Regions from separate parts of the Shewanella sp. S23-S33 genome, predicted to be linked through region 3. Evidence: predicted binding sites of a transcription regulator. Region 3 holds the regulator's gene; each other region holds the start of a gene.
The links. The regulator MetJ, encoded in region 3, represses methionine synthesis genes. The targets are predictions, from matches to a motif close to TAGACGTCTAGACGTCTA.
Positions count from the first base shown of each region.

Region 1: the regulator MetJ is predicted to act here: its motif matches at 2,022-2,039, upstream of metH (methionine synthase).
Region 2: the regulator MetJ is predicted to act here: its motif matches at 1,965-1,982, upstream of metE (5-methyltetrahydropteroyltriglutamate--homocysteine S-methyltransferase).
Region 4: the regulator MetJ is predicted to act here: its motif matches at 1,917-1,934, upstream of metK (methionine adenosyltransferase).

Region 1 is NZ_JBHFFD010000052.1:244,940-249,465, forward strand. It holds gene ACHA99_RS14705 (ABC transporter ATP-binding protein) at 1-672, opposite strand, end outside; cobalamin riboswitch at 772-948, opposite strand; gene ACHA99_RS14710 (histidine phosphatase family protein) at 1,169-1,894, opposite strand; gene metH (methionine synthase) at 2,164-4,526, shown strand, end outside.
Region 2 is NZ_JBHFFD010000069.1:13,401-17,926, forward strand. It holds gene metE (5-methyltetrahydropteroyltriglutamate--homocysteine S-methyltransferase) at 1-1,854, opposite strand, end outside; gene ACHA99_RS19035 (LysR family transcriptional regulator) at 2,055-2,960, shown strand; gene ACHA99_RS19040 (HDOD domain-containing protein) at 3,040-3,768, opposite strand; gene ACHA99_RS19045 (TonB-dependent receptor) at 4,049-4,526, opposite strand, start outside.
Region 3 is NZ_JBHFFD010000061.1:78,299-82,824, forward strand. It holds gene ACHA99_RS16370 (4Fe-4S dicluster domain-containing protein) at 1-444, shown strand, start outside; gene nrfD (NrfD/PsrC family molybdoenzyme membrane anchor subunit) at 447-1,394, shown strand; gene ACHA99_RS16380 (sulfite exporter TauE/SafE family protein) at 1,501-2,244, opposite strand; gene metJ (met regulon transcriptional regulator MetJ) at 2,379-2,693, opposite strand; gene metB (cystathionine gamma-synthase) at 2,906-4,069, shown strand; gene ACHA99_RS16395 (bifunctional aspartate kinase/homoserine dehydrogenase II) at 4,081-4,526, shown strand, end outside.
Region 4 is NZ_JBHFFD010000023.1:50,889-55,414, reverse strand. It holds gene tkt (transketolase) at 1-1,531, opposite strand, end outside; gene metK (methionine adenosyltransferase) at 1,977-3,128, shown strand; gene ACHA99_RS07220 (hypothetical protein) at 3,218-3,769, shown strand; partial or broken gene ACHA99_RS07215 (transposase) at 3,847-4,172, shown strand; gene ACHA99_RS07210 (TonB-dependent receptor domain-containing protein) at 4,366-4,526, opposite strand, start outside.

The sequences.
Region 1 (4,526 bases), on a different contig from region 3:
GCACAGGGCACTGGCTAAATTAAGATCATGAATTGAGGCAATCACGCTAATCCCAAGACTACGCACCAATTCGAGGATTTGAATTTGATAGCGCACATCGAGGTGGTTCGTTGGCTCATCGAGGATTAAAAGTTGCGGCTGCTGCACTATGGCGCGGGCAATCAAGGCGCGTTGCTTTTCACCGCCAGATAAGTGCTCATATTGTTGGTGCATCTTATGGCTCAAGCCGACTTTCTCTAAAGCCTTAGCAATACGCTCAATATCACAGCTCGAATTGGTATCGAACATACCCTTGTGGGGCGTTAAGCCCATACTGACCAATTGCTCTGTGGTGAGGTCAAAATAGTGCGGTGTATCCTGCTGCACTACGGCAACGCGACAGGCAAACGCCTTGGGCGACAAGCGCTCAATATCTTGATCAAAAAGGGTAATTTTGCCCTGAGTTGGGCGAACAAACCGATACAAACAGCGCAGCAAGCTAGACTTGCCCGCACCGTTAGGGCCAATCAGCCCCAGCATCTGCCCCGTTGGCAGCGTAAAGTTAATATCGGAAAGAATAGTTTTGCCATCGATACACCAGCTCAACTGGCTCACATTGAGCGCGACTGACGGGCTCAATGACGGGTTAGTGTCATTCACGGGGCTGTTAGTTTGGATTGCGGAAAGTTTCACCTAAGCGGCGCTCCTATCGAGTCCAAACCTGTATAAAAAAAGGTTGTGCATATTGTCATCTGCTCCCTCGAGTCACCCGCTCGAGAACTAAGGCTGCACGCAGCGATAACAGAAATAGGCAGGTCTCCTGACTCGTAGGGAAGAAGATTCGAGATCTTTTTCACTACTCACAGTTGCGGGCACAGTTCGGGCTGACTGACGAGCAGCTCCCCGATTCCCTATTATGTTTGGGTTGATATGCTCTTTGTTAACAACGCCACTTGAATTAAAACAACGGAGCGATTCGAACAAAGAGAGTCTATTCCCAACACCTATTTCTGCGACGTTATCACTCATTGCGCATGTAATACGCTATCTCGTTCAAACGTCAGGGAAAAGCATTATCCTACATCTATCCCATTAGGCAATGCTGTTTAAATCAGAATATTTTCATGTCAGCTTATTCTCGCCAAACGATCACGCCTACATCATAACTCCTAGGTCGTGAAATAAGGCCTCAACACCTGCGCCCACTCGGCCAATCTAAACGCCAATAGCAGGCACCCTGTTCATCTTGCAGCACATTAATGCTCACCACGGCCGCCACGGGTAAATCGAGTTGACTATAAAACCCCACCGCCCGTTCAACCCCTAGGGCACGCGCCATTAAGTGACGGATCACCCCGCCGTGGGTCACGACCCACACTTGAGTGGCTGGCATATTGTCAGCGTTTTCATTAACGGTACTGTTTTCATTACCCATTTTATGTGAGTCAAGGGTCAATCGTTCAAACTCGGCGGCGAGTATCTGGTCAATCGTCCCATTCACCCGCGACTCAAAACTTGCCATAGTTTCACCATTGGGTGGCGGAGTTTGCCAAGGGTCTTGCCAATACGCCGCTAAGCGTTCGCCCTCTTGTTGATACAGTTCATCGAGCCGACAACCGTCCCAATCACCAAAATCAATTTCCCGTAAACCCGACAAACACTGCGCCTGCAATGGCCTTGACTCAGATATCAGTGCCGCCGTCGAATGCAACTCGGCGGCAAAAGCGTGGGCAAAATCGGCGCAGCGGCGTGAAGTCGAGCTATAAATCGCGCTACACACGCTGGCCTGTGACTCAACTGCTGCCGACATTTGTTGCCAACCCTTTTTGCTTAAAGGCACATCCACACGACCCCGCAAAATGGCGCCGCCTTCACACTCACCGTGGCGCAACAATAACAATCGAACTTGTTTCATATATGCCTTTTTAGTTAGGGACTAGATACTAAGAACTAAAGCCGAGGGCCTAAATTCTTGATTCTCGATTCTCGCTCCTAATGCCTTTGACTTTCATCTTGCCCTGACAATCATAAGTCGCGTATTATGGACGTCTATACGTTTAAATGTCCAAAACAAATTTTTAAGAACAAGTATTCAAAAAATGTCGGCTGACGACAATAAAATGCACTTAGCATAACAATGGCCGATTTTTGGACTTAACTTAGCTGTATTTAAGGTAATTATTTATGACGATACCCTCTACCAAAGCCGGCCAGATATTGGCAGACATACGCAAACAGCTTGCAGAGCGCATTCTGATCTTAGACGGTGCCATGGGCACTATGATCCAAGGCTACAAGCTGGAAGAAGAGGACTATCGCGGCGAACGTTTTAAAGATTGGCATACGGATGTCAAAGGTAACAACGACCTCTTGGTCTTGTCGCAACCCCACATCATCAAACAAATTCACACCGACTACTTAAACGCCGGTGCCGACATCATTGAAACCAACACCTTTAACGCCACCACCATCGCCATGGCCGACTACGACATGCAGTCGCTGTCCGCCGAAATTAACTTAGTCGGCGCGCGACTCGCCCGTGAAGCCTGTGATGAAGCCTTTGCTGCCACAGGCATTCCACGCTACGTCGCCGGTGTGTTAGGCCCCACTAACCGTACGTGTTCGATTAGCCCTGATGTGAACGACCCAGGCTATCGCAACGTCAGCTTCGATGAGTTAGTGACTGCTTACAAAGAATCCACTAAGGCACTGATTGAGGGCGGCGCGGATATCATTATGGTCGAGACCATATTCGATACCTTAAACGCCAAAGCCGCGCTGTTTGCGATTGAATCCGTATTCGATGACTTATTCGGTAAGCATTCTAAAGACAGATTGCCGATCATGATTTCGGGCACCATTACCGATGCCTCTGGCCGCACACTGACTGGCCAAACGACCGAAGCCTTTTACAATTCCCTTCGCCATATCAAGCCCTTATCTATCGGTCTTAACTGTGCACTTGGGCCAAAAGAATTACGCCCCTATGTGGAAGAATTATCCCGCATCAGTGAGTGTTATGTGTCGGCGCATCCGAATGCAGGCCTGCCGAACGAGTTTGGCGGTTACGATGAAACCCCAGAGGACATGGCGAACGTGATCGAAGATTGGGCGCGCGAAGGCATGCTTAATATTATCGGGGGTTGTTGTGGTAGTACGCCTGAACATATCCGCGTGATCCGCGAAGCGGTGAGCCGTCACGATCCACGTATTTTGCCAGACATTCCGGTCGCTTGCCGCTTGGCCGGTTTGGAACCACTGACTATCGACGCCCAATCCCTGTTCGTTAACGTGGGTGAGCGCACCAACGTCACAGGTTCGGCCAAGTTTTTAAAGTTGATCAAAGAAGGCAAGTTTGAGCAAGCGCTCGATGTCGCCCGCGAGCAGGTCGAAAGCGGCGCGCAAATCATCGACATCAACATGGACGAAGGCATGCTCGATGGCGCCGAGATCATGCACAAGTTTTTAAACTTGATTGCCTCTGAGCCCGACATCAGCCGCGTACCTATTATGATCGACTCCTCTAAGTGGGAAGTGATCGAAGCTGGCCTCAAATGTATTCAAGGCAAGGGCATAGTTAACTCGATTTCCCTCAAAGAAGGCGAAGCCAAGTTTATTGATCAAGCCACCTTAGTGAAACGCTACGGCGCGGCGGCCATTATCATGGCATTCGACGAGCAAGGTCAGGCCGACACTAAGGCGCGTAAAATCGAAATCTGTACCCGCGCCTACCGCGTGTTGGTCGATAAAGTCGGCTTTCCGCCAGAAGACATCATCTTCGACCCGAATATTTTCGCCATCGCCACGGGTATCGATGAACACGACAACTATGCAGTCGATTTTATTGATGCCATTAAAGCGATTAAAGCCACCCTGCCCCACGCGATGATTTCGGGCGGCGTATCGAACGTGTCGTTCTCGTTCCGCGGTAACAACCCAGTGCGCGAGGCGATCCACGCCGTATTCCTGTACCACGCCATCAAAGTCGGCATGGACATGGGCATAGTCAACGCAGGTCAGTTAGCCATTTACGACGATATCGATCCTGAGCTTAAAGTGCGGGTCGAAAACGTGGTGCTTAACTTGCCCTGCCCAGTTGAAGGCTCGAGCAATACCGAGCAGTTACTTGAAATCGCAGAGAAATTCCGCGGTGATGGCGCGCAGGTGGGTAAGAAAGAAGATTTAGAATGGCGCAGCTGGCCGGTGAGCCAACGCTTATCCCATGCGCTCGTCAAAGGCATTACCGAATTTATTGATGAAGATACCGAAGCCGCTCGCCAAGAAGCGAAACGTCCGCTGGATGTGATTGAAGGCGCCTTGATGGACGGCATGAACGTGGTCGGCGACTTGTTCGGCTCCGGCAAGATGTTCCTACCACAGGTGGTGAAATCGGCGCGGGTAATGAAAAAAGCCGTGGCTTACTTAAACCCTTATATCGAGCTAGAAAAGGTCGAAGGCCAATCTAACGGCAAGATTTTGATGGTGACGGTAAAAGGCGACGTGCACGATATCGGCAAGAATATCGTCGGCGTGGTGCTCGCCTGTAA
Region 2 (4,526 bases), on a different contig from region 3:
ATCTAAATAGGCTTGCCATTCACTTTGTTTCAATGGCAGACCTTCACGGAAGGCGGGCTCATCGATTTGTATAATACCAATACCGGCATTTTGTAAGTCCACCACTTCATCACGGATCGCCAGCTGAGTCGCAATCACATCGCGGCCGATATCCTCACGGGCGAATGACCAATGCAGAATCGTCACAGGGCCAGTTAACATGCCTTTTACAGGCTTGTCGGTAAGACTTTGGGCAAACTCGGCCCAATCAACCGTCATCGCCTTTGGACGGCTAACATCACCATAGATCAACGGCGGCTTAACACAGCGTGAACCATAGCTTTGCACCCAACCATTTTTGGTAAAGCCAACGCCCGCAAGCTGCTCACCAAAGTATTCCACCATATCGTTGCGCTCGGCCTCACCATGAACCAGTACATCGATACCGAGTTTAAGCTGGCGGTCGATAGTATCGCGGGTGACTTGCTGCAATTGCTCTGTATATTGTGCATCACTCAGATCGCCCTTGCGCCAACGACTGCGTAGTCCACGGATTGCTGGTGTTTGTGGGAAGGAGCCAATGGTGGTGGTCGGCAACAGAGGTAAACGGTATTTCTGCTGCTGCACTGCTTGGCGTACGCTGAAATCACTGACGCGCTCATAATCGGCAGATGTCAACGCGGCAACGCGGGCAATCACTTGACTGTCGGCGGCCTGCGCTTTCGCCTCACGGCGTGCCAAACAGGTTTGCACAATCTCTTTTGCCGCGATAGATTCAGGTGCCAGTAGCAATTGGCGCACATTGGCCAGTTCGAGTAATTTTTGCTTCGCAAACGCGAGTTGTTGACGCAGCGCGGGCTCAAGCGTGGCTTCCACCTCTAAATCCACAGGGCTGTGCAGGAGTGAGCAAGAAGTACCGATCCACAAGCGATCTCCGAGATCACAGGCAACCGCGCCTATGCGTTCGGCAATCAAATCCGCCTCTGCCGACCACACGTTGCGGCCATTGACCACACCCGCCGACAAAATTTGATCTTGACCAAGCGCATTGGCAAAGACTGCCAATTGATCCGGCGCTGTGACTAAATCGACATGCAACCCCGCGACCGGCAAGGCCGATACCAGCGCTTGATGGTGAGCGATACCACCGTAATAACTGGTAAGAAGGATCTTCACCTTCGCAGTGCTGAGTGCTTGATACGCCTCAATCATCGCCGCTTGCCATTCGCCATCCAATTCCAATGCGAGAATGGGCTCATCGAGCTGTACCCATTGCACTCCTTGAGCAGCAAAACGCGCCAAAATGTCAGCATAAGCAGTTAATAAATTAGGTAATAAGCTTAACTTATCAAACTCTTGGCCCACGGTTTTAGCAAGGAACAAGTAGCTAACAGGGCCGAGTAGCACAGGTTTTGCTTTATAACCTAGCGCTTGCGCTTCGCTAACTTCATCAAAGAACTGCTCATAGGCAATCGAAAACTCTTGGTTTTGGCTGAGCTCAGGTACCAGGTAGTGATAGTTAGTATTGAAATACTTGGTCATTTCAGAGGCAGGCGCATCTTGGCCCGTTGGCGCTCTGCCGCGGGCAACACGGAATAAAGTATCGAGATCGATTGTCCCTTCACCACGATGACGCTCAGGAATGGCATTTAAAGTCGCGCTTAAGGTCAGCACTTGATCATAAAAGGCAAAATCACCTACGGGAACTTGCTCAATGCCCGCAGCAGCTTGCCACTGCCAATGGGTGCGGCGAAGTTCACTCGCCACTTCACGTAATTCCACCTGAGTGCTCTCACCACGCCAGTATTTTTCTAAGGCAAATTTCAATTCACGACGACGCCCAATACGGGGAAACCCAAGACTATTTAATTGCATACTCTATCTTCCTTTATTTGAGATAAGCCACATTCGGCACTTGCACCCACCAGATTGTTTTCTCTTGGCACTTTTCAGCACTTCAGCCTTGATAAATAACAATGGGCGTCTGGACGTCTAGAAGTTTATTGTGTTAGTCTCTATGCCAGCAACCGAATTGATTTCAAGCACAACATGAGCGAAATTCACTTGGAGTGAACATGATCGAACTAAGACACCTGCGAACCTTAATGGCCCTGAAAGAAAGCGGCAGTTTGGCGGGCGCAGCCAAAAAACGTTTTGTCACTCAATCCGCCCTCTCCCACCAGATTAAGGAGTTGGAGCAAAGGATTAACTCGCCCATTTTTGTGCGTAAGAGTAAGCCACTGTCATTCACCCAAGAAGGTGCACGCCTGTTGCATCTGGCCGAAGAGATTTTGCCTAAGGTGTTAGAAACAGAGACAGATTTGAAGAATGGGCTGGAAACCGAAACCAATCAGTTGCGTGTCGGCATTGAGTGCCATAGCTGTTTTCGCTGGTTAATGCCTGTAATGGAGCAATTTAGGCAAGATCATCCAACTGCCGAGTTAGACTTGTCGAGCCGTCATCTGTTCGACTCGCTCAATGCCTTAGAAATGGGTGAACTGGATATTGTCTTAACCTCAGATCCTGTGCCTGGGCATTCACTCGCCTACCAGCATTTGTTTGATTTTGAAGTGAAGTTAGTGGTTGCTAAGGATCATCCTTTAGCGAAAGAAGCCTATGTCACCCCTAAGCAATTAGCACACTTGCCTATTATCAGTTATCCAGTGCCGTTGACGCGTTTAGATATTTATCGCCACTTTTTAGAGCCTGCGGGCATAGAGGCAGGCGAGCAAAAAACCTGTGATTTAACCATGATGTTATTGCAACGCATCGCCTGTAAAGACGGCATAGCCGCACTGCCAAGTTGGTCGATTAATGAAGGACACGGACTGAGTCTCGCTACGGTAAAACTCGGCCAAGAAGGTCTGAAACGACCGCTATTTGGTGCCTATCGCCGCCACAGTGCTAACTCTGCATTGATCCAAAATTGGTTACAACTGGTGGCGAGGGAAGGTTTATCCCGCCAGCAGAAGACGAATTAATGCGGGTGACATAGAGTAAAAAGCCTGCGAATGCAGGCTTGTTTATTGAGTCAAATGACTATTTCATAGCATCGACAAATTACAGCGGATTCATCAACAATCCACGCATAGACAAGACACGGCGCAGTATCAACCCCGATGAATTAGGATTACGGGTCTGACGCAAATTATGGGCGATCATAAATTCTTGACGCAGATCCTGATCGAGATCTAACGCCTCGAACGCTTCGATGGTTAAGGTCTGTTGTTGATTATCAATCAATGACTTAATCACACTTAAAGGAAATGACTGTTCGGCATTAGCATTTAAATAGGCAAATGCGGTCAGTGCGATAATTTGGCCGAACACACTGAACAGAGCTAAGGTTTGCACTTCGTCAGCATCAACCTCCACACCTTCCATATCCGCTAAGCTATCTACCGCATCCGTTGCAATATCTTCAGTCAGCTTCCAATAACCTTGGACCAACTTTTTATAGGGCTGTGGCAGTTCATCGAGGCGTTCTTTTAAATAGAACGTAAAGGCGTAGCGATAGATATTAACTTGACCTAAGCGGATCAAAGCTTCTTTCAACGAACGAGTTTTGTGATTTTCCACTACAGCAGCCTGTGCGGAATTACTGCGCATAAGCATGTGCGCTGCCAATGCGGGATCGCTCGAGATAATGTCAATCACATTACGAATGTCGCCTTCAGCAAGAATCGCTTTTTTGAGTGGAATTAGAATTCCTCGGCGGCCAATCACTTGCTCTTCGTTCGCTATGATAGCTCTAACTTGAGTAAAAACCTGTTGCTCAAGATCAGTCATAAGACACTTTACACCTGTTTATTAACAATAAGATGATTCGGTTACAGCTCACATCATACCTAAAATACTAAGAATTTCAGCCATAAACAGCAGAGTAAAATATAAATTACTCCTATTTAGTAATGACTGCCCGCTAACACTATAGATAACGACAATTAAACCACTCTACTAAAACGATATTCAAGACTATACCTATTTTAAGATTTATTCTTTGAACTCAGCGTAAAAAATAAAAAGCCAGACTGAGTCTGGCTTTGTTAGTTAGATAGCTCATTAATATTTAGAAGCGGTAGCCCACAGTGAAACGAATATCGCGACCTCGACCAGAATAGTAACTATCCCCCCAATCGCCACCGTAATAACCTGCGCTAACATAATCTTTATCGAATACATTATCGATACGCAGACTGGCAAGCCAAGCATCACGATTATAATTCAAGGCTAAATTACCAAGCACGTAACTTGCTAGCTTATCACCTTGATTAGCGTTATCGCCTTCGATAAAACGATCCCCCGTGTAGATAGCTTCGGCAAATACTTGGAAATGCTCAGCAAAATCCATGCTGACATAACCGCGTCCCGTGTGTTTTGCCACCCAAGACAGCTCTTTGCCATCGTTAGCACCATCGGTAAATTCGGCGTCGGTATAGTTATATTCCAGCCCTAGCTGCAGCGCTTTAGTGATCTGCCAATCCCAATCGGCACCCGTGCCATAACGACGAGAAGCGTCGGCATTTACGTTTGCACCGTTGAAATTT
Region 3 (4,526 bases):
GAAGGCCCCTTTGGTGAGATGCCCAATCTGCATTTCAAATATCACAGGGTATCTTGCCAGCAATGTGAAGATGCACCCTGCGTTAAAGTGTGCCCAACAGGCGCGGCCTATGTGGGTGAAGACGGCATTATCTCTATCCATACCGAGAAGTGTGTCGGCTGTATGTACTGTGTGGCAGCGTGCCCTTATAAAGTGCGCTTTATGAACCCAGAAACCAAGGCGGCGGATAAGTGTAACTTCTGTAAAGACAGTCGTTTAGCACGGGGCGAAGAGCCAGCGTGTGTGACTGTGTGTCCAACCGATGCCTTAGTGTTTGGTGATGCTAATGATCCGCAGAGTGAAGTGGCCATCATGCTCAACACTAAAATCACTTACCAAGATAAAACCCATTTGGGCACAAAACCTAGGGTATATCGCGTTCCTACCAAAAGAGGGGGGATTTGATTATGAACAATACTTGGGGCGACATGGCGCAATATGATCCTGTCACTTGGCACTGGGTCATCGCCGTTTACCTGTTTATGGCGGGGTTATCCGCGGGCAGTTTATTGATTGGCATTGGTTTACGCTGGGCGAATAAGGAACTCAGCGCAGGAGCTGAAAGCAGCATTCTTAAGGCGGCAGCCATTATTGGGCCTGTAGCAATTAGCTTAGGTCTAGCTTGCTTAGTGTTTGACTTAACCAAACCATTCCACTTCTGGTTGATCTTAATTCACTATAACTTCCAGTCTGTGATGGCAATCGGGGTACTGGCGCTGCTGGCGTATTCTCCCTTAGCTTTTGCGTACGCCATTATTGTGCTGCGGGATGACTTACCAAAATGGGGGTTGGGTTTCCTAACACCTATCGCTAAGTTACTTATGCCATTTCGAAAGCTGATTGAAGTATTGTTGTTTGTCCTCGCCATTGGCGTAGGGGCTTACACTGGCTTCTTAATTTCGGCGATGAATGCTTATCCTATGCTCAACACTGCGGTACTGCCTGCGCTGTTTTTAGTGTCAGGTCTATCGGCGGGCGCTGCGGCAAATGCGGTACTGGCTTTGCTGATGTTTAAGACTGACAGCCACGACAAAACCTTAGTGAAGATGCACGGTTTAGAATTGCCTGTGATGGTGATTGAAATCCTGTTCCTGTTCATGCTGTTCTGCGCCTTGTACTTCAAGGGCGGCGCGGCGGCAGCGGCCTTAGCATCGTTAACTTCTGGGCTATGGGCAAGCGTGTTCTGGATAGGCGTTGTCGGTATAGGTTTTGGTATTCCATTGCTGTTTATGCTGCTACCCGCCGCGACTCGCCACACTAAGGGGGCGATGATCATGGTGGCTTGTGCGAGCTTAACGGGCGTACTCGCCTTAAGACACTTTATTGTGTACGCAGGGCAAAGCTATTTAAGCTGAGTGTAATCTGGCTTTACATATTGATAGATAAAGAAAAAGCACTGGCAATGTCAGTGCTTTTTTATTGTTTGAATCTTGAGAAGGTTTGCCAGTACAAGCAGGACGCTTATTGGGGTAATAACTCGATAACCGACTTCACCGTTAGCACTAAGGCGCTGATACTGCACAGGACTAACGTCGCCATCTTTGTCTTCTCTTTATCGACACGGCCCACTAATCGTCCTGCGACTAAGTAACCTAAAATCACTGAGGGGAGCAGCATCAACGACAGCCACAGATGTTTTAATTCTAATAAGCCAGTGATCGCTAAAATGACCAATGCAATCATGGAGCTAAAAATGAAGAAGGCCGACAGGGCAGCACGAAACTGCGAGGCATCTTTGCCTGCCAATAAAATCGCCATCGGCGGGCCACCAATCGCGGCGATATTGCCGAAGATCCCTGAAACCACGCCCGCACCGAAGAGGGTTTTCTTATTCACTGGCAGGCTGAATTTATACAGGCTGAGGATCACTGCGACAGTCACAATGGCGGCGATGGATAAACCGAGTATGGGTTGAGGCGCAAACAGCAATAAACTCGCGCCGATAAAACCGCCGGGCACGCGACCTAGGAGCGCATATTGCAAGCCATTGAATTCTAAGTGACCGCGTTCACGCACTAAGGTCAGCAGGGCGATGGAGAAACCCATAGCAATAACAGGCGCAGGTACAAGTTGTGGATCGACGATATACAGCAAAGGACTGGCGACAACCGCAAGCCCAAACCCAATAAGACTTTGGGTTAATGCGCCCAGAAACACGACCAGCGAGGCTAAGGCGAGTGTCTGTGGATCTATCATAGAAAACATAGGATTTCCTATATCCCAAACCACCTCAAGATGGTGAAATTTAAAGTTTGAAGTCGCTTGGGTATAAACAAAAAGGGATCGTTAACGATCCCTATTGATGAGCACTGTGATATGACTTTAAAAGCGACGAGTCGCTATTCCATGTCTTCCCACTCGATTCCCATTTGATCCATCAACAACTTGGCTTCTGCAGGAATGCTGTCTGGGTTATCTTTTGACAGATCTTCATCGTTGGGCAATGGCTGGCCAGTGTAGGCGTGCAAAAATGCCTCACACAACAGCTCGCTGTTGGTGGCGTGACGCAAATTATTGACCTGACGACGAGTACGTTCGTCCGTGAGGACCTTAAGCACTTTGAGCGGAATAGACACAGTAATTTTTTTTACTTGTTCATTCTTCTTGCCATGTTCAGCATAGGGGCTGATGTATTCCCCATTCCATTCAGTCATTGACTCACCTGTTATAACGCTAAATTCGGGGCAGATTTTAAACCCTTACAAAGAACAGTCAAATTATTGCTACTATTTCTTTGTGATTGCAAACAGATTTCTTTATGTTCAGACGTCTAAACGTCTTCACGCCTATTGACGATGGCGTTGGGCTTAGGTACATTTAGACGTCCAGACATCTCTATCAGTCTACCGAATTTAGGAGTCCCCCCATGGCAGAGCGTCAATTAGCCACACTGGCAGTGCGTCAGGGTATCGAAAGCGATACTCAATATGGCGCAGTTGTGCCACCGATTTATTTGTCGACTAATTACGCCTTCGATGGTCATAAAAATCCCCGCGAATTCGATTACAGTCGTTCAGGCAACCCAACGCGCTGCATTTTAGGCGAAGCATTAGCGCAATTAGAAAAGGGGGCGACTGGCATAGTGACATGCACTGGCATGGCGGCCATCACCTTAGTGACTACTTTGCTCGGCCCCGATGACCTATTGGTCGTGCCCCACGATTGTTACGGCGGTTCCTACCGTTTATTTACCAACTTGGCGAAGAAAGGCCAGTTTAAGCTCATTGTGGTCGACCAAACCGACAGCCAAGCGTTAGCCGGCGCCATTGCGCAGAATCCTAAGATGGTGTGGCTCGAAACCCCATCGAACCCGTTATTGCGTGTGGTGGATATCGAAGCCATTGCTAAGGCGAGCCATGGTGTCGGCGCGCTGGTGGTGGTCGATAACACTTTTTTATCGCCAATATTGCAACAACCCCTATTGTTAGGCGCGGATATCGTTATCCACTCCACCACTAAATATATCAATGGTCATAGCGATGTGGTCGGCGGCGCTGTGGTCGCCAAAGACGCGCAAATCGGCGAAAGCTTACATTGGTGGTCGAACACTCTAGGCTTAACGGGGTCGGCCTTCGACAGTTATCTGACCCTGCGCGGCCTACGTACCTTAGCTGTGCGTATTCGCGAGCATCAAACCAATGCCCAGCGTATTATTGAGGTATTAACGCAAAGCCCTGTGGTGAGCAAAGTCTATTATCCAGGTCTTGCGGATCACCCAGGTCACGCCATTGCGGCCAAGCAACAACAGGGCTTTGGCGCTATGCTGAGCTTTGAGCTCAAAGGCGGCGAGGCCGAAGTGGTGGCCTTTTTAGGTGCACTCAGCTTATTTAGTGTGGCGGAAAGTTTAGGTGGCGTCGAAAGTTTAGTGGCAGTGCCCGCCACTATGACCCACAGAGCCATGGAGCCGCAGGCGCGCTTCGAGGCTGGTATTAAGGACACCTTATTGCGTCTATCGGTGGGTATTGAAGATGCCGCCGATTTAGTTGCAGATATTCAAGCAGGATTAGCCGCCGTTGCGGCTTGTCAGTAGAGGAATAATAGATGGCACGTTGTCACTTACATAAATTTGGTGGCTCCAGTTTAGCGGATGCCGATTGTTATCGCCGAGTCGCCCATATCCTGTTAACCCACGGTCATAGTGATGATCTCGTGGTGGTCTCTGCGGCGGGTAAAAGCACGAATTTCCTGTATAAATTATTAGCGCTGCGTGATGCGGGTCAGCTATGGCAAGAAGAATTACAAGTGCTGATCAGCTACCAACAGGGGTTGATTGAGCAGTTGTTGTCGAATGAACAAGCCCGCGATCTGCGTGAGCGTTTGGCCACTGATAAAGCGCAACTCATCAGCTTGTTGTCCTTAGATGAGCGCAATGAATACCAAATCAACCATGTGGTGAGCTTTGGCGAACGTTGGTCGGCACGTTTAATGGCGGCGCTACTGCGCGAATCTGGCGTGGCGGCAAGCCATGTGGATGCCTGTTCAATTTT
Region 4 (4,526 bases), on a different contig from region 3:
GGCGCTCAATCGCAGCTTTCCAAGAAACAGCCGTTTCTGCCGCATCACATGGACGCCATACGGCCATATTTGGCGTCATACGCAGGTTAGCTAATTGCTCAACTGGCTGATGCGTTGGGCCATCTTCACCTTGACCGATAGAGTCATGGGTATAAACGAAGATGTTTTGAATGCCCATCAGCGCCGACATACGAACTGCGTTACGAGCATATTCCATGAACATCATGAACGTTGCGCCGTAGTTGATGAAACCACCATGCAGCGAAGCACCGTTCATAATGCCGCTCATGCCGAATTCACGCACGCCGTAGTAAATGTAGTTACCAGCTGGATCGTCTTGAATACCTTTAGAACCTGACCACAGTGTCAAGTTAGAACCCGCTAAGTCAGCAGAGCCGCCTAACAGTTCAGGCAACATAGCGCCAAATGCACCGATAGCATTTTGTGAGGCTTTACGGCTCGCAATACCTTCGGCTTTGTCCTGTGATGCTTGCACGAATGCCTGCGCTTTTTCTTCGAAATCGGCCGGTAATTCACCTTTCAGTACACGGCGCTCGTATTCAGCAGCCAGTTCTGGGTGAGCAGCGCGATATGCTGCAAACTTCTCGTTCCACGCTGCTTCACGGGCCGCACCGGCTTCTTTGGCATCCCAACCGGCATAAACGTCAGCAGGGATTTCAAATGGTGCATGTGGCCAGCCAAGGAATTCACGGGCGGCTGCGATTTCTGCATCGCCTAGTGGCGCGCCGTGACAATCGTGGCTGCCAGATTTGTTGGGTGAACCAAAACCGATAATGGTTTTGCAGCAAATCATGGTTGGTTTATCGGTAACGGCTTTAGCCGCTTCGATAGCAGCACGGATTGCCGCGCTATCGTGACCATCAACACCGGCAATCACATGCCAGCCGTAAGCTTCAAAACGTTTTGGTGTATCATCGGTGAACCAGCCTTCAACATGGCCATCGATAGAAATACCGTTGTCATCCCAAAATGCGATCAGTTTACCTAAACCTAAAGTACCGGCTAATGAACAGGCTTCGTGGGAAATACCTTCCATCAAACAGCCATCGCCGAGGAAGCAGTAAGTGTAGTGATCAACGATATCGTGACCATCACGGTTAAACTGTGCCGCTAAGGTTTTCTCAGCAATCGCCATACCAACAGCATTGCTAATGCCCGCACCGAGTGGACCCGTTGTGGTTTCAACACCTGGGGTGTAACCGTATTCTGGGTGACCCGGGGTTTTAGAATGCAATTGACGGAACTGTTTTAGCTCTTCAATTGGTAATTCATAACCAGTCAGGTGAAGTAAAGAGTAAATCAGCATTGAACCGTGACCGTTAGAGAGGATAAAACGATCTCTATCTACCCATTTCGGATTGTTCGGGTTGTGCTTAAGGAAATCATTCCACAGCACTTCAGCAATATCTGCCATACCCATTGGGGCGCCGGGATGGCCTGAATTTGCTTTTTGAACTGCATCCATACTTAACGCACGGATTGCGTTTGCGAGTACTTTACGGGAAGACATGCTCTCTCCTGCTTGTTTGTGGGGTCTAGCGGGCAATTTGGATGCATATTTTCCCCTACATGCCAGTGTGACGCAAACTAAAATTACCATTCACTCAGCAAAAGATGGGCGAATATATACCCAAACAACCTGAAGATGCAGGATTCAGGTCGCTTGGGTATACAAGTCGCAGAAACAAGCCGGTCACTTTGCTAGCGTTTACTTGAGAGGGCATAGCAAGGATCACTTGTAATGGAGAAATAAATTTCTCAAAAACATAGCAAACTTAATACTATGAAATATAAGAAAAATAACCTATTTATGACTGAGAGTAGTCGTTTTCAGGTCACAATCTGAGAGGATTTTTTATTATCGGGGGTGATCGGCAATCGGATTTAAACTAAAATAGCCGTCTAGATGTAGATGCTTCTACACGTTTGAATGCTAACGACGAGATTTTCCTACTATGGCAAAGCACTTGTTTACTTCTGAGTCGGTCTCAGAAGGTCATCCCGATAAGATTGCAGATCAGATTTCTGATGCTGTGCTAGATGCAATTCTGGCTCAAGATCCAAAAGCACGCGTGGCGTGTGAAACTTATGTCAAAACTGGCATGGTATTAGTCGGTGGCGAAGTCACGACTTCTGCCTGGGTTGATATTGAAGAAATCACCCGTAAAACGGTGCGTGAAATTGGTTATACCCATTCAGATATGGGGTTTGATGCAGACTCGTGCGCAGTATTAAACGCCATTGGTAAGCAATCACCCGACATCAATCAAGGTGTAGACCGCGCAGACCCTGCAGAGCAAGGTGCAGGCGATCAAGGGTTAATGTTTGGCTATGCCAACAACGAAACCGACATTCTGATGCCTGCACCTATCACCTATGCCCACGCATTAGTGAAACGTCAGTCTGAAGTGCGTAAAAATGGCACGCTACCTTGGTTACGCCCAGATGCGAAAAGCCAAGTCACTTTTGCCTATGATGATGGCAAAATTGTCGGTATCGATGCAGTTGTGTTATCGACTCAGCACAGAGATGACGTTTCACAAGCCGACTTAATTGAAGGCGTGATGGAAACCATTATCAAGCCTGTATTACCGGCTCAATGGTTAAACAAAGATACTAAGTTCTTTATCAATCCAACTGGCCGTTTTGTTATCGGTGGTCCAGTAGGTGATTGCGGCTTAACGGGTCGTAAGATCATCGTTGACACCTACGGCGGCATGGCCCGTCATGGTGGTGGCGCATTCTCTGGTAAAGATCCATCAAAAGTGGACCGTAGCGCAGCATACGCTGCCCGTTATGTGGCAAAAAACATAGTTGCAGCAGGTCTTGCTGATCGCTGTGAAATCCAAGTGTCTTACGCTATTGGTGTGGCAGAGCCGACCTCTATCAGCATCGAGACCTTCGGTACCGGTAAAGTGTCTGAAGAAGTGCTGATCAAGTTAGTACGTCAACACTTTGAACTGCGCCCATACGGTTTAACGGCCATGCTAGATTTAGCACGTCCAATTTATCAAGCGACCGCCGCTTATGGCCACTTTGGTCGCAGCGAATTCCCATGGGAAGCGACTGATAAAGCCGAAATATTGCGCGCTGACGCGGGTCTATAGTCTTAATTCATTTCAATTTTTACACTTAAGACCCATAAAAAACCGCTACCCTGCGGTTTTTTTATGTCTGACATTTAGTTAGATTAATAATGCTAAGACAAATATGGCAAGATAAAAAACAGCATATACATAGACTATTAGAGTGCACTGACCCCATGACCGATAACGCCATCTTATTACAGCAACTTCAATCTTGTGCATGGGCAGCCAACGTAGGTCAGCCAGAGGAAACAGCAAAGACATACGGCACATTAGAGGAGATCGCCGCTTTTCTTGAATCCGATCCTGAAGCCTTTTTTGAAACACCTTACGAAATCCAATATGAAAGCCTGTGTGTAACAGATCATGACTTGGCTAATTCGTTAAAAACAAAGGCAGTAGTAAATGATGTGCATGCTTGGATTTCTGACAGCGAAGTCGATGAAATTGCTAAGTCAGCTTACCTCGCCACTTGGAAAATTATTCCCGTTGCAGAAATATGCGCGCTGACATCCGATGACGCTAATACGCTCGCAACACTGCTCCTAGCTGACGTTAAACTTTCAGCCTTTACGAGTGAACGCCTATCTTGGTATCTCTGTGGAAGAATACCCTTTGGTTATATTGGTACTTATCCAAACGGACAATGGCTCATTCTGTAGCCTTATACGCTAGCACCTTTAATGTTTCTGACTTCATCTAGGGTCTATTGAGCTTTCGAGAATGATTTTTAGAGAGCATGCCAAGATTGATACTAACCAATGCACGCAGGGAAACGCTATTTCATTTAATGAACAGCACAGGCCATGTTTATGATAAACCTGAACATAGACAAATATTCGAAGGCATTCTTTACCGCCTTCTAACAGGTATCCCTTGGCAAGATTTACCCAAAGAATTGAGCCATTGGAGTACGGTCTTTAGAGGGTTTCATTTATGATCTAAAAAGACATTCAGGCCTATTTATTCAAAGCTTTAGCGAAAATGGCCGACACGGAATGGGTCTTTATTGATGGCTCGATAGTGCAGACTCACCAGCACAGTGCAGGTGCACTGAGTAATGAGTAATGAGTAATGAGTAATGAGTAATGAGTAATGAGTAATGAGTAATGAGTAATGAGTAATGAGTAATGAGTAATGAGTAATGAGAGTTACCCTATTGTTTAATTGATAGTGGGTACCTTTATCAAACGGGTAACTCTCAGTTTTATCTATCGCCCATGAATATCAAATAATGGCTAATGCACAGGGTATTCGTTTAGAAACGTACATTCATACCAACCCAAAAGTTACGGGCCTTATCTTTGTTATTAAAATCATCAACGTAAGATGCTGTGTATCCGTTTTGGCCATTGTCGTCAGAGACACAAGTGGTGCTAGTGTCACTACATTCGGTGAAGACAATATCGTATGAAGTAA